DNA from 2 places in the Roseateles sp. 22389 genome. Region 2 is predicted to be linked to the other one. Evidence: predicted binding sites of a transcription regulator. Region 2 holds the regulator's gene; the other holds the start of a gene.

Region 1 (7,196 bases), on a different contig from region 2:
GACCTGGGGCCGTCGCTCGAACCTTCGTCGTCGATGATGGCACCCGACGAGGACGCCATCGCCGAGGCCAAGCGTGCGGCCAAGGCCGCGAGGAAGCGCCGGTTCTGGAATCCGTTCAAGCGCCGCCGGGCCGCCGCGCCGCGACCGACGGAGAGCCCCGAAACCACGATGACAGTGCTGGCGGCGGAGTCCGAACTCATGGCCGCCCGCGCGGCCGCGTCGACCGCCAGCGCGGACGCGATGTCCGTGCAGGGCTCACCGAGCGTGATGCCGGACCAGTTGCCGAGCTTCATGCGCCAGGCCGAGTCGGCACGACGTTGGAATCGCCCCGGCGTGCGCCTGGCGCTGGGCAGCGCCGCGACGATCCTGGCGCTCGGGCTGATGGGCCAGTTGCTCTGGCATGCCCGCGAGGCGATCGCGGCGCAGTACCCGACGGCCAAGCCGGCGCTGGTCTCGGTGGCGCAGGCGCTGGGCCAGGAGATCAAGCCCTGGCAGCACATCGAGGCCTTGAGCGTCGAAAGCAGCAGCCTCAATCCGGCTGGCGCCGCCAACCACTACCGCTTCAGCATCAGCCTGCGCAATCGCAGCAATTGGGAAGTGGCGCAGCCGTGGGTGGACCTGAGCCTGACCGACGCGAGTGGCGTGCTGGTCGTGCGCCGCATGCTCTCGCCGACCGAGATGCAGGCCGGCCGCGTCGCGCGGCCGGCCGGCGCCGACCAGCAGCTGCAGCTGGTCTTCGACAGCGGCGCGCAGAAGATCAGCGGCTACTCGGTCGAGCTCTTCTACCCCTGACTGGGGATACGGGCCACTGCCCGAACGATCCTTCCCCCTCCGAAGGGCGCCGCGCAGGCGCCCTTCTTCTTTGGACGCCAAATAGCGTGGCCCCAAAGAAAAAACCCGGCTCGCGCCGGGTTCGGAGGGCTCGACGAACCGGACCCGAAGGGCCCGGTCATCGTTCAAGCTCAGGGCTTGTTGCCGGTCGGGAAGGGCCAGGCGGCTTGCGGGCTCAGCGCGGTCTTCGCAGCCGGGGCCGGCGCAGCGGCAGGCTTGGCAGCGGGGGCAGCGGCAGGCTTGGCAGCAGCCTTCTTCGGTGCAGCGGCCTTCTTCGGAGCAGCAGCCTTCTTGGCGGCCGGCTTCGCAGCAGGCTTGGCGGCGGCCTTGGGGGCAGCCTTCTTCGCGGCAGCGGCCTTCTTGGCAGGCGCAGCCTTCTTCGCGGCGGGCTTCGCAGCCTTGGCAGTGGCCTTGATCGGCGGCTTCTTGGCGGCGGAGGCCTTCTTGGCCGGCGCAGCCTTCTTGGCAGCGACCTTCTTGGCCGGTGCGGCCTTCTTGGCCGCAACCTTCTTCGCCGGTGCCGCCTTCTTCGCAGCAGCCGCCTTCTTGGCCGGAGCGGCCTTCTTCGCCGGCGCCGCCTTCTTCGCAGCAGCGGCCTTCTTCGCCGGCGCAGCCTTCTTGGCCGGAGCGGCCTTCTTCGCCGGCGCGGCCTTCTTGGCCGGAGCCGCCTTCTTCGCGGCCGGAGCCTTCTTCGCAGCGGCCTTCTTGGCCGGAGCCGCCTTCTTGGCCGGAGCGGCCTTCTTCGCAGTTGCCATTTCAGTTCTCCTTGATCAAGTGGAAATAGCCCTGCCCGTCATCAACCGGTTGATGCCGGTGCAGGTATTCACCGCCCACGACGCGCGGGAGTTGCGCTCCGCGGTGCGGTGAATCGGGTTGCGGTGCGTCTCCGCCGCTTCTATGTCGGTCGGTCGGCGCATCGCCAAGCTTGATCTCTTCTTCAACAAACAATGCTCGAGGGTCACTCCGCCTCGGACTTCATCAGTCCCAGGACAGCGCGCCGCCCGATTGGTATTCGATCACTCGCGTTTCGAAGAAGTTGCGTTCCTTCTTCAGGTCAATCATTTCGCTCATCCAGGGGAACGGGTTTTCCTCGTTCGGGAAGAGCGCTTCGAGGCCGATCTGCGTCGCGCGACGATTCGCGATGTAGCGCAGGTAGCCCTTGAACATGGCCGCGTTCAGGCCCAGCACGCCGCGCGGCATCGTGTCCTCGGCGTAGCGGTACTCGAGCTCCACGGCCTTCTGGAACAGCGCCTTGATCTCCGCGCGGAATTCAGGCGTCCACAGGTGCGGGTTCTCGAGCTTGATCTGGTTGATCAGGTCGATGCCGAAATTGCAGTGCATCGACTCGTCGCGCAGGATGTACTGGTACTGCTCGGCGGCACCGGTCATCTTGTTCTGGCGGCCCAGCGCCAGGATCTGCGTGAAGCCGACGTAGAAGAACAGGCCTTCCATCAGGCAGGCGAAGACGATCAGCGACTTGAGCAGCGTCTGGTCGTTCTCCGGGGTGCCGGTGACGAAGTTGGGATCCATGATCGCGTCGATGAACGGGATCAGGAATTCGTCCTTGTCGCGGATCGACTGCACCTCGTGATAGGCGTTGAAGATCTCGCTCTCGTCCAGGCCCAGCGACTCGACGATGTATTGATACGCGTGGGTGTGGATCGCTTCCTCGAAGGCCTGGCGCAGCAGGAACTGGCGGGCTTCGGGGGCCGTGATGTGGCGGTAGGTGCCCAGCACGATGTTGTTGGCGGCCAGCGAATCGGCGGTCACGAAGAAGCCGAGGTTGCGCTTGATGATTCTGCGTTCATCGTCGGTCAGACCGTTCGGGTCCTTCCACAGCGCGATGTCGCGGGACATGTTCACTTCCTGCGGCATCCAGTGATTCGCGCAGGTGGCGAGGTACTTCTCCCACGCCCACTTGTACTTGAACGGGACCAGCTGGTTGACGTCGGTCTGGCCGTTGATGATGCGTTTGTCGGCGACGTTCACACGGCGCTCGCTCGCGTTGGCGATCGACGAGGCAGAAGAGGACACCGAACCCGCCGCGGAGGCGGCGGCATCACGCGCGACGGCGTGCGTCGCTGCGTGGATCGATGCGCCCGACTGCGGCGCGTTGCTCGAAGGTTGACGGTCTTCTTCCCAAACCAGCATGGTGGTCTTCCTATGGTCGCGGATTATCGGAGTGTTGTGTTCAAACACAAAGGACTTCTTGACTTTGACGCCGCTTCGCTGTTGCTGGTCCGCATCGCATTCGACGCGTCGGACCACGTGCGTCGCATCTCCTGATGAGTGCGATGCCGCGCGATCTCGACACGCGGCGGGAGCCGGAGCGGACGTCCGATCAAGCGTTCATCGATCGCTCGCGAGGCCGGGCGGAAAAATCGCCGATCGCCGCGAACATCGATGAACACTCGCATCGCGAGCGTCGGAGGTGTCGACGCATGACGCCGACACCTCCTGTTTCGATTACTGGCAGGCCTCGCAACCGGGGTCGTCGATGGCGCAGAACTTGACGTCCGTCGCCGGCGACACGTCGCCCAGATCCGGCGAGACCGAAGTCTCGATCGGCGCGACCGCAACCGGTGCCGCCGCGACCGGCGCGGCGCTCAGGCCACCGATGCCGCTGCTCACCGCGTTGAGCTGGCCGGCGTTCTGCACGGTGCTCTTCTCGGCATGCGTCGCGCCCATCGTGCGGAGGTAGTAGGTGGTCTTCAGGCCACGCTGCCACGCCAGCTTGTAGGTCTCGTCCAGGCGCTTGCCCGAGGCGCCGGCCATGTAGATGTTCAGGCTCTGCGCCTGGTCGATCCACTTCTGGCGGCGCGCGGCGGCTTCCACCAGCCACACCGGATCCACTTCGAACGCGGTGGCGTACAGGTGCTTGAGTTCCTCGGGCACGCGGTCGATGCGGCGCAGCGAGCCGTCGAAGTGCTTGAGGTCCATGACCATCACGTCGTCCCACAGGCCCAGCTTCTTGAGGTCGCGGACCAGGTGCTCGTTCACCACGGTGAACTCGCCCGACAGGTTGGACTTCACCGACAGGTTGCCGAAGCAGGGCTCGATCGACGCGTCGACGCCGATGATGTTGGAGATCGTCGCGGTCGGCGCGATCGCCACGCAGTTGCTGTTGCGCATGCCGTCACGGGCGATCTTGGCGCGCAGCGCGTCCCAGTCCAGCGACGACGAGCGGTCCACGTCGACGTAGCCGCCGCGGGCTTCGGCCAGCAGGTTCAGCGAGTCGATCGGCAGGATGCCGCGATCCCACAGCGAGCCGCGGTAGCTGCTGTAGCGGCCACGCTCGGCGGCCAGCTCGGTCGAAGCCCAGTAGGCGTGATAGCAGACGGCTTCCATCGAGCGGTCGGCGAACTCGACCGCGGCGTCGGAGGCGTAGGGCACGCGCAGCTGGTACAGCGCATCCTGGAAGCCCATGATGCCCAGGCCCACCGGACGGTGGCGCAGGTTGGAGTCGCGCGCCTTCTTGACCGCGTAGTAGTTGATGTCGATGACGTTGTCGAGCATGCGCATCGCCGTCGACACCGTCTTCTTCAGCTTCTCCTGGTCGATCTTGCCGTCCTTCAGATGCTGCGACAGGTTGACCGAGCCCAGGTTGCAGACCGCGATCTCGTTGTCGTTGGTGTTCAGCGTGATCTCGGTGCACAGGTTGGACGAGTGCACGACGCCGACATGCTGCTGCGGCGAGCGCACGTTGCAGGCGTCCTTGAACGTGATCCAGGGATGGCCCGTCTCGAACAGCATCGTCAGCATCTTGCGCCAGAGGTCGCGGGCCGGCATGCGCTTGTGCAGCTTGAGCTCACCGCGGTCGACCTTGGCTTCATAGGCCGTGTAGGCGACCTCGAATTCCTTGCCGAACAGGTCGTGCAGGTCCGGGCAGGTGGACGGGCTGAACAGCGTCCAGTCGCCGCCTTCGATGACGCGCTTCATGAACAGGTCGGGAATCCAGTTCGCCGTGTTCATGTCGTGGGTGCGGCGACGGTCGTCACCGGTGTTCTTGCGCAGCTCGAGGAATTCCTCGATGTCCAAGTGCCACGTCTCCAGGTAGGCGCAGACGGCGCCCTTGCGCTTGCCGCCCTGGTTCACCGCGACGGCGGTGTCGTTGACCACCTTGAGGAACGGGACCACGCCTTGCGACTTGCCGTTCGTGCCCTTGATGTGCGAACCCAGCGCGCGCACCGGCGTCCAGTCGTTGCCCAGGCCGCCAGCGAACTTGGACAGCAGCGCGTTTTCCTTCAGCGCTTCATAGATGCCGTCCAGGTCATCGGCCACCGTCGTCAGGTAGCAGCTCGACAGCTGCGAGCGGCGCGTGCCCGAGTTGAACAGCGTCGGCGTGGAGCTCATGAAGTCGAAGGTCGACAGGACTTCGTAGAACTCGATGGCGCGGGCTTCGCGGTCGATCTCGCCCAGCGCCAGGCCCATCGCGACGCGCATGAAGAAGGCCTGCGGCATCTCGATGCGGGTGCCGTCGACATGGAGGAAGTAGCGGTCGAACAGCGTCTGCAGGCCCAGGTAGTCGAACTGCAGGTCGCGCTCGGCCTTCAGCGCGGCGCCCAGCTTGGCCAGGTCGTACTGCTGCAGCTTCTCGTCCAGCAGCTCGGCCTGCACGCCCTTCTTGATGAAGCCGGGGAAGTAGTCGGCGTACGCGGTGGCCATCTCGGCCTGCGTGACCTCGCGGCCCAGGATCTCCTTGCGGATCGTGTGCAGCAGCAGGCGGGCGGTGGCGCGGGTGTAGCCCGGGTCCTTCTCGATCAGCGTGCGGGCGGCCAGGATGGCGGCCTTGTAGACCTCGTCGATCGGGACGCCGTCGTACAGGTTGCGCTTGGTCTCGGCCAGGATCGGATCCGGCTTGACGTCGGCGCCCAGGTTCTCGCAGCTCGACGAGATCAGCGCCGCCAGCTTGTTCAGGTCGAGCGGCACGCGCACCCCGTTCTCGACCACCGAGATGCCGGACTCCAGCACCGCGGCCTGGCGCTGCTCGCCCTGGGCGGCGCGCTCCTGGGTGCGGCGCTCGCGGTACAGCACGTAGGCGCGCGCCACTTCATGGTGGCCGCCGCGCATCAGCGCCAGCTCGACGTGATCCTGCACGTCCTCGATGTGGAAGGTGCCGCCGGCCGGGCGCGAGCGCAGCAGCGCGCGCGTCACCGAATCGGTCAGCGCGTCGACGGTCTCGCGCACGCTGGCGGACGCCGCACCGCTGGTGCCGTGCACCGCGAGGAAGGCCTTCATCATCGCCACGGCCACCTTGCTCGGCTCGAAGTGCACCACCGCGCCGTTGCGGCGGATGATCTGGTGCTGCGGGAAGCTGGCCGAAGCGGCGGCGGACTCGCGCGGAGCCTGGGCCAGGCCCGTTTCAGCGGTCGGTGTGGCGGCGACTGTCTGCATGGGATCCTCGTCTGTTCTGGTGTCTGGAAAAACAAAAAAAGCTTCGCCCGGCCCGGCTTGTCCGAAGGGCCCAGCGATCAGGGGGTCAGGTGATGTTGGCGATGCTGCCGATGCGCCTGGACTTGGGATTCCCGGTCCTCCGACCAAGGGGTCGGCAGCGCGGGCAAGACGTCTGAGGGAGCATTCATCGCCGTGTTTGCGAAGTCAGCAGGATAGCATGCAAAACACTATATCTAGTGGTCACGGCACCTTCAAGGAACTAGCGGTAGCGTCATCGCCCTTGACGTCCGCCATGTGCTGGTCTAGCTGGAAGACCTGACCCCGCACAGCCCCGATGGATTCGCGCATCGTGTCCGCGACGCCAGGATTGGCGCGGGCTGCAGCGGGGAATCGGGCGCAAGGGCCGATGGTTGCTGAGCAGGCGTCGATGGCGTCTCGATGACACGCCGCGCCGCTGTCCCCACCCGTTAGGACAACCCCGCCCTAGGACCTTCCCGGAGGGGCCACCGGCGGTGGGGTCATGGACGCATTGCGCGCAGTTCCGCTGGGATGCGAACCGGTCAGGACTCGTCGCCGCCGACCGAGATCTCCAGCCGCGCCATGCGGTAGCGCATCTGCCGCAGCGACAGGCCCAGGCTGGCGCCGGCCGCGGTGCGGTTGTTGCGGTGCTGCTCGAGCGCCCGCAGCAGGATCTGCTTCTCGACCTCGTCCAGATAGGTGGCGAGGTCCGCCGGCAGCGGCGCACCGCCCCGCGCCTCGGCGGGCAAGGCGGCGCCCAGCGGCGGCTCCACGGCCACCTCGGCGGTCTCCGCCGGCGCATCGTCCAGGCCCAGCACGCTGTCGGGCAGGCCGAGGTCGGCCAGGTCGATGCCGTCGCCGTTGGACAGCGCGAGCGCGCGATGCAGCAGGTTCTCGAGCTCGCGCACGTTGCCCGGGAAGCTGTAGCGCGACAGCGTCGCCAGCGCCGCCGG
Region 2 (7,196 bases):
CTGCGTGTGTCCTTGTCCGAGCACACGATCCTGCGCGTCCACGAGGACGCAGCCCACGCGGGGATTGGGATCGCTGAGGCCGACGGCGCCCTGCGCCAGGCGCACCGCCTCGGTCATCCAGCGGCTGTCCCGGGTGTCGGCATGGAAAGGGGGCGGGGATGAGGCGGGGCAGGGCGCTTGCATGGCGCGCAGTCTAGCGGCGACCTTGGGCGGCAGCAGCAGCAGGCCCGAGAGGGCGGGATCCTCCGCCGGCAGCAGGCTGTCCAGCGTGAGGGACCGCGGCCTGCCGGCGCGATCGGTCCAGTGGACCCGCAGGTGGACCGCGCGCGGCGGCGAGACGTCGGCCATGAGCGCGTCCGCCAGACCGTCCGCTGGAACGCCGCCGGGCGGCGTCGGTTCGTGCCAAGGCGCGGACTGCGCGTCGAGCCTGAACTCGGTGGCCGGGCCCTCCCAGGTCAGCGAGGGGGCCGGGCCGTTGGGCCGCCATCGCCAGCGCTCGAGTTCGTTGCGCGCCAGGCGCAGCGCCTGCTCCTGGTGCCGGATGTCGTCGACAACGAGTCGCAGACGGACCTGGAGCGCCATGAGCGCTGCCGTGCCGATCGCGAGCAAGGCCAGCGCGATCAAGGCTTCCACCAGGGTGAAGCCGCGGCGACGACGCCGGCCGTCATGCGGGAAAGGGGCGCGGGCGTCGGTCATCGCGTGGGGCTCCAGCCACCAGGGACGGGTAGAAAGCTGCCCATCTGGCGATGCACGCGATAGAGCACCGCGGCATCGTGGGTCAGGGTGACGGTCTTTTCCGGGTCGAAGACGCCGTCGGTCACGATCGCGCCGCGCCAGGAGGCGGCCTGGCCGACGGGCGGGTGCCAGCCGATGCCCTCCCGCGCATAGATCACGCCTTGCGCGCTGCCCGGCGCGGAGAGGTCGAGGCGGCCGTCGACGACCAGCACCAGGGGCGTGCCGTCCAGCGCGGCCGGCGGCCACTCGCTCAGGCGCGCGTCGCCGTCGATCCAGATCAGGCGACGGCCCCGCGCCAGGGCCTGGGCGAGCGGCGCGCCGCAGTCGGCGTCGCAGCGCATGCGCGCGATGGCGGGCTGACTGCGATATCGCATCGCCGGATAACCGAAAACGCGCAGGAAGCTGCCCGGCCCTTCGGTCGCCGCCTGCGGCGGCGGCAGCCGCAGGGCGCTGAGCAGGGCCAGATGCCGGGCGGCCTCGGCAAGGCCGGAGGGGCCTTCGGACAGGTCGTCGCAGTCGGCCCGGCGGTCGCTGCATCCGCGCACGATCAGCTTCAGTTGGCCTGCCGGGCCCGCGTCGGTGAAACGAACGGTGAAGCGTGGTTGCGGATCCGCGGGCCGTGAGTCCGCGGTGGGCGATGCGCTGGATGGATCGCCCTGGGTCGCGCACTGGCAGGTCCAGCGGAGCGGCCCGGTGTTCGTGCAGGCCGGGGACATCGCGCCCCCGGTGGCTGGGGCGATGGGCTTCGCGCGGTAATGCCCGTCCGCGCCGAGCTGCAGGAAGCGGCTGCGGAAGTCGGTCGCGGAGGCACTGGAGTCGCCGGTGGCGGCAATGTCGGCGCTCGGGCCGGCTGGATGCGATGCCGGCCGGCAGCTGTCGTCCACATGGCCGCCGTTGAGCATCGCGATCGCCCAGGCCATGCCGGCCTCGGCCGCCTCGAAGGCGGTGGCGGCGCGGTGGTCATTGGCGGCCACGCGCTCGGCCGTCGTCAACTGGCGCGTGGCCCAGGCGGCACCCAGCGCCAGTACGCCAAGCAGCACGACGCACATCGCCAGCGTGCCGAGTCCGCGTTGCAGGCGCCGGGTCATGGGCAGTCTCCCGCGAGCGCGTCGTTGCGCACGAGGCCACGCACCGTCAGCTGTTGACGGACCCGGTGATCGTGAACGGCCTCGGCGTCGAGCACGAGTTCGACGAGGCGGGTCAGGATCGCGGGGCCACAAGCGGGCGCGTCGCTGCCGACACCGCCACTCGCACCGCTGCCACCCCCATCGCTGCCACGGTCGGTTGGAGGTGGCCCGGCCGGCGGCGATCCCGGCGAGCAGGCGCGTGCGCAGGCGTCCCCCAGCGACTTCGCCTGCGAGTCGACCCGCAGGTCGAAGGCGCGCACGCGCAGCAGCGCCGGATCGGTCAGCGGCTGGTAGCGGCCCGCGACCAACTGGTCGATGCGGCCCTCGCTCCAGCGGAACCCGGCGACCTCCCGGACGCCGGTCCCGCCGGCCGAACTGCCGTCCCGGGAGAAGCTGTAGGTCACGCGCGTGCCGGCTTCTCCCACGTCGAGGTCGGCGTAGGGGTTGCGGACCGGCGCGGGGGCATCGGCCTGCCACAGCGCCTCCTGCGGGCGGTCCCAGAAGGCGGCACGGCGCAGGTCGCGCAGGATCAGCTCCGCGGTGGCGCGCAGCTCCTGCTGGACCTGCAGCTCCAGCAGCAACCGGTGATGGGCGCCGACTTGAAGGCCGGCCATGGTGAAGGCGCCCGCCATCAGCATCAGGCTGATGGCCAATCCGACCAGCAGTTCGACGAGCGTGAAGCCGCGCGCGATGCCCCGCGCATTTCGCGACGCAAGGGGCTGCAGCGGAGGGTGACGATGAGCGGACATGCGTTTGCCCCCTTCAGCGCGGCCAGCAGGCGTCGGCCTGTTCGGCGCCCCCGGCGTCCAGGCCCGAGGTGTGGATGGCGCCGGCCTCCAGCCGGAGTGTCAATACCTGGCACCGGCGGTCCCCGGTCTGGCTGCCCTGCGCGATGGCCTCGAGCGTGTAGCGCGTCGCGTCCGCCTGCGCGATGCGCAGCCGGTAGAGGCTGCTGCGCGTCAACGGCGACTGCGCCAGGTCCTCCAGCCGGTCGGCATAACGAGGGTGGCCGGACCTGAAGCGCTCCTGCGCCAGCTGGAGCGCCAGCAAGGCCTCCCGCGCCTCGGCGCGCCGTCCCTTCAGGACGTGCTCGCGGAAACTCGGCAGCGTCAGCACGGCGAGGACGGCCAGGATCGCCAGCACGATCACGATCTCGATCAACGAAAAGCCCCGCGTCCTCATGCGCACCTCGGCAGGCGGCTCGCGGTGCCGTCGGCCGCGCAACTGCGCACGCGACCGGTCAGGCTGACGATGTGGCGGATCGCGCCGATGCCTTCCATGCGGACCTCGACCGTGCCGCTCACCGACACGGTGCCCTGGCGGCCGCTGAAGAGCATCGACGGCACGTTGGACACCACCTCCGGCTGGCCGCGGCCTCGTGTCCAGCGCATCTGCTTGATGGCCTGGGCGCCAGCATCGCAGACCGGCGGGGTGTCCATCCGGCAGCCACAGCCGCCGAGGGGACCGGTGTGCAGCACGTAGCAGCGTCCGCTGCCGGTCACCGGGGACTCGTCGCCGCCAAAGCGCAGGATCACGTTGCGCGCGCCCTGGATGGCCTCGCTGCGTGCCAGCTGAAGGTCGCCGAGGACGGCCTGCGCGCTGTTGACGAGCCGCTGGCGCCAGAGCCAGTCGCGCAGGTCGGGGCCGGCGAGCATCGCCGCGAGCGCGACGATCGCGATCGACACGAGCAACTCGATCAGGCTGAAGCCGCGACCGTCGCCCGGTGGCACAGGGCCATCGCGGAATGCGGGCACGGGAAGGGCGGGGACGGGAAGAGGGAGGGGAAGGGCAGTGGGCACGTCGGTCTCCGGAAGAGTTGCAGGAACTCTAGGGAGACGCGCGTCGCGGCGCTTCGCCTTCAGGGGGGAAAAGCCGGCCCGCTGAAGGGGGCCGGCTTTTGGGGGGGGCTTAGATGTCCCGGATCAGCTGCCGGAACTCGTCGACGTCCTCGAACGAGCGGTACACCGATGCGAAGCGCACGTAGGCGACCTTGTCGATGCGCTTGAGCTCGCGCATCACATGCTCGCCGAGCTTGGTCGACGGGATCTCGCGGGCGCCGCTGCTCAGCAGCTTCTCCTGGATGCGTTCCAGCGCGGCGTCGATCTGCTCGATGCTGACGGGACGCTTGCGCAGCGCCAGCGTCATCGACGCGCGCAGCTTGCCCATGTCGAAGTCGGCGCGCGTGCCGTCCTTCTTCACGACCATGGGCAGCGCGATCTCCGCGCGCTCGTAGGTCGTGAAGCGCTTGTCGCAGGACTGGCAGCGCCGGCGGCGACGCACCACGTCGCCTTCATCCGATTCACGGGTCTCCGAGACTTGCGTGTCGCCGTGACCGCAGAAGGGGCAACGCATGCGCCGCAGGCTCCGCTCAGCGGTAGACCGGGAACTGACGGGTCAGTTCGGCCACCTTGTCGCGCACGCGGGCCAGGTTGGCCTCGTCATGCGGGTTGTCCAGCACGTCGGCGATCAGGTGGGCGGTCGCGCGGACCTGCTCCTCCTTGAAGCCGCGGGTGGTCATCGCCGGCGTGCCCAGGCGGATGCCGCTGGTGACCATCGGCTTCTGCGGGTCGTTGGGGATGCCGTTCTTGTTGCAGGTCATGTGGGCGGCGCCCAGGATGGCCTCGGCTTCCTTGCCGGTCAGGTTCTTCGGACGCAGGTCCACCAGCATCACGTGGCTCTCGGTGCCGCCGGAGACGATGCGCAGGCCGCGCTCGATCAGCGTCTGCGCCAGCACCTTGGCGTTGGCGACGACCTGCTGCTGGTAGGCCTTGAATTCCGGCGACAGCGCTTCCTTGAAGGCCACCGCCTTGCCGGCGATGACGTGCATCAGCGGACCGCCCTGGATGCCGGGGAAGATCGCCGAGTTGATCTTCTTGGCGATCGCTTCGTCGTTGGTCAGGATGATGCCGCCGCGCGGGCCGCGCAGGCTCTTGTGCGTCGTCGAGGTCACCACGTCCGCATGCGGCAGCGGGTTCGGGTAGACGCCCGCGGCGATCAGGCCGGCGTAGTGCGCCATGTCGACCATGAAGTAGGCGCCGATCTCCTTGGCGATCCGGCCGAAGCGCTCGAAGTCGATGCGCAGCGAGTAGGCCGAGGCGCCCGCGATGATCAGCTTGGGCTTCTTCTCGCGCGCCAGCGCTTCCATCGCGTCGTAGTCGATCTCCTCCTTGGCGTCCAGGCCGTAGGAGATGACGTTGAACCACTTGCCGCTCATGTTCAGCGCCATGCCGTGGGTCAGGTGGCCGCCTTCGGCCAGGCTCATGCCCATGATGGTGTCGCCGGGCTGCAGCAGCGCGAAGAACACGCCCTGGTTGGCCTGCGAGCCGCTGTTGGGCTGCACGTTGGCGAACTCGGCACCGTAGAGCTGCTTGAGGCGGTCGATCGCCAGCTGCTCGACGACGTCGACGTATTCGCAGCCGCCGTAGTAGCGCTTGCCGGGATAGCCCTCGGCGTACTTGTTGGTCAGCTGGCTGCCCTGCGCGGCCATGACCGCCGGCGAGGTGTAGTTCTCCGAGGCGATCAGCTCGATGTGTTCTTCCTGCCGCTGGTTCTCCTGCTGGATGGCGGCGAAGACTTCGGCGTCGACGTTGGCGAGGGTCTGTTGGGTGCGGTCAAACATGATTGATGTCGGCTCAAGGGTTGGCGCCGCCCGCCCGGCGGCGCATCGGCGCGATCGCGGGACGCGATGCGGCGACGGATGCCGGAACGACGGCGGCCCAGGCGAACGGCACGGACAGCCGGAGGAGGCCCCGGCCGTTCGCGCTTCCCGGTGGTGACCCACCTCGGGCGACGCCTGCGCGGTGAAGGAATCATCACCGGTCAGGGCGCCCTGATCGCCAGTTGCGCGAAGCGTGCAGTGTAGCCGCACCGGAGCGGGGCACGGCGCGGGTCGTGACATTGTTCCTGGCTGGAGGCACGCCGACGCGCCAATGAAAAAACGGGTTCCGAGGAACCCGTTCGTTCGAGGCGCGGTGGCTGGGTCAGCGCATCACGGCGGTCATCGCGACCTGCTCGCCGCCGGTGGCCGGCGCCGAGGCCGGCTCGCGGATCGGACGCGGGGCGGACGGGCTGACGTTGCGGCCCTGGACCACCGCCTTGAGCAGGTCCTGCTCGGCCAGCACGCGGGCGGCGTAGCCGGTGTCGTCGGGCAGGTTGGTGGCGCCGACGTAACGACGCAGGCCTTCCTCAAGGCTGCCGGCGCGCTGGATGCATTCCTTGAGCACCTGCACGCCGACGCGCAGGTTGGTGATCGGGTCGAACGCGGCCAGGTTGCCGCCGAAGGCCTCGTACTTGTCGTCGTGGACGCGCGTCATCACCTGCATCAGGCCCTGCGCGCCGACGGCGCTCTGGGCGAAGGGGTTGAAGCCCGATTCGATCGCCATGATCGACAGGATCAGCGTGGGATCGACGCGCGCGCGCTGGCCCACGTCCCAGGCTTCCTTGACCAGGCGGCTGACCGGCTCGGGCGCGACGCGGTAGCGGCGCGCCAGGTAGTTGGCGACCAGCGCCTGCTGGCGGGTCAGCTCCTTGGGGTCGACCGCGGTGGCGCGGGTGATCGCCTCGGGCTCGGCCATCAGCGCGAGCACGTCGCCGGAAGCCTCGACGCGCGCCTCGTGGCGGGCGTTGAGCCAGCCCAGCACCTGGCCTTCCAGTTGCTGGCGCAGGTCGGCCTGGCTGGCGAAGACCAGCCCGACGGCGACGACGGCGAAGCCCACCAGTGCGAGCGTGTTGTGGCTGACGACCAGCAAACCCTGGCCGATGTCCTTGATGAACAGCACCAGGGCGGCACGCGCCTGGCGGGGGAGGGATAGCAGGTCCGAACGCGCTGTCATGCGACTCCTTTCTCCGACCACGCCCGGTGTGTGCGGGACGAGTCGCAGATCGCGTTCACTCGTCCGACGCACCCTTGGGGGTGGCGATAATGGGCCGGTTCGGGCGTTGTCGGCGGCTCGGAGGGCTCTCAGAGGGCTCCGGGCGCTTGGCGCGACAGACGGGCGATCCAGCGTCCATTGGCAGCGGACCGGTTTCGCCGTCCCAAGGCGAAGACCGGGATAACCCTGGGGGCCAGGGCAGGGCGCGATTCTATGGATCAACAATAACCCGTCAATAGTATGGGCCTTGTTCATCAAAACTTTTGGTTATGAAGTACCGAGATCTGCGTGATTTTGTGGGCGCTTTGGAAGGCATGGGGGAACTGCGTCGGGTGACCGATCCGGTGTCGCCGGTGCTGGAGATGACGGCCCTCAGCGACCTGGTGCTGAGGGCGGAAGGGCCGGCCTTGTTGTTCGAGCGGCCCACCGGCCATCGCACGCCGGTGCTGGCCAACCTGTTCGG

Evidence for each region. The regulator NrdR, encoded in region 2, represses ribonucleotide reductase genes. The targets are predictions, from matches to a motif close to CACNANATNTNGTG.
Region 1: a site for NrdR is predicted at 6,451-6,464, ahead of ACTJKJ_RS00755 (ribonucleoside-diphosphate reductase subunit alpha). Genes of this name have one in related genera too.

Annotation. Positions count from the first base shown of each region.
Region 1 is NZ_JBQEOF010000001.1:173,104-180,299, reverse strand. Features, by position in the region: gene ACTJKJ_RS00775 (DUF3426 domain-containing protein) at 1-792, shown strand, start outside; gene ACTJKJ_RS00770 (histone) at 963-1,586, opposite strand; gene ACTJKJ_RS00765 (hypothetical protein) at 1,602-1,748, opposite strand; gene ACTJKJ_RS00760 (ribonucleotide-diphosphate reductase subunit beta) at 1,810-2,982, opposite strand; gene ACTJKJ_RS00755 (ribonucleoside-diphosphate reductase subunit alpha) at 3,298-6,225, opposite strand; gene ACTJKJ_RS00750 (sigma-54-dependent transcriptional regulator) at 6,786-7,196, opposite strand, start outside.
Region 2 is NZ_JBQEOF010000004.1:184,185-191,380, forward strand. Features, by position in the region: gene ribD (bifunctional diaminohydroxyphosphoribosylaminopyrimidine deaminase/5-amino-6-(5-phosphoribosylamino)uracil reductase RibD) at 1-696, opposite strand, end outside; gene ACTJKJ_RS07675 (PilX N-terminal domain-containing pilus assembly protein) at 693-1,823, opposite strand; gene ACTJKJ_RS07680 (PilW family protein) at 1,820-2,611, opposite strand; gene ACTJKJ_RS07685 (type IV pilin protein) at 2,625-3,044, opposite strand; gene ACTJKJ_RS07690 (GspH/FimT family pseudopilin) at 3,041-3,592, opposite strand; gene nrdR (transcriptional regulator NrdR) at 3,771-4,214, opposite strand; gene glyA (serine hydroxymethyltransferase) at 4,231-5,481, opposite strand; ZMP/ZTP riboswitch at 5,570-5,716, opposite strand; gene ACTJKJ_RS07705 (lytic transglycosylase domain-containing protein) at 5,843-6,694, opposite strand; gene ACTJKJ_RS07710 (UbiD family decarboxylase domain-containing protein) at 7,003-7,196, shown strand, end outside.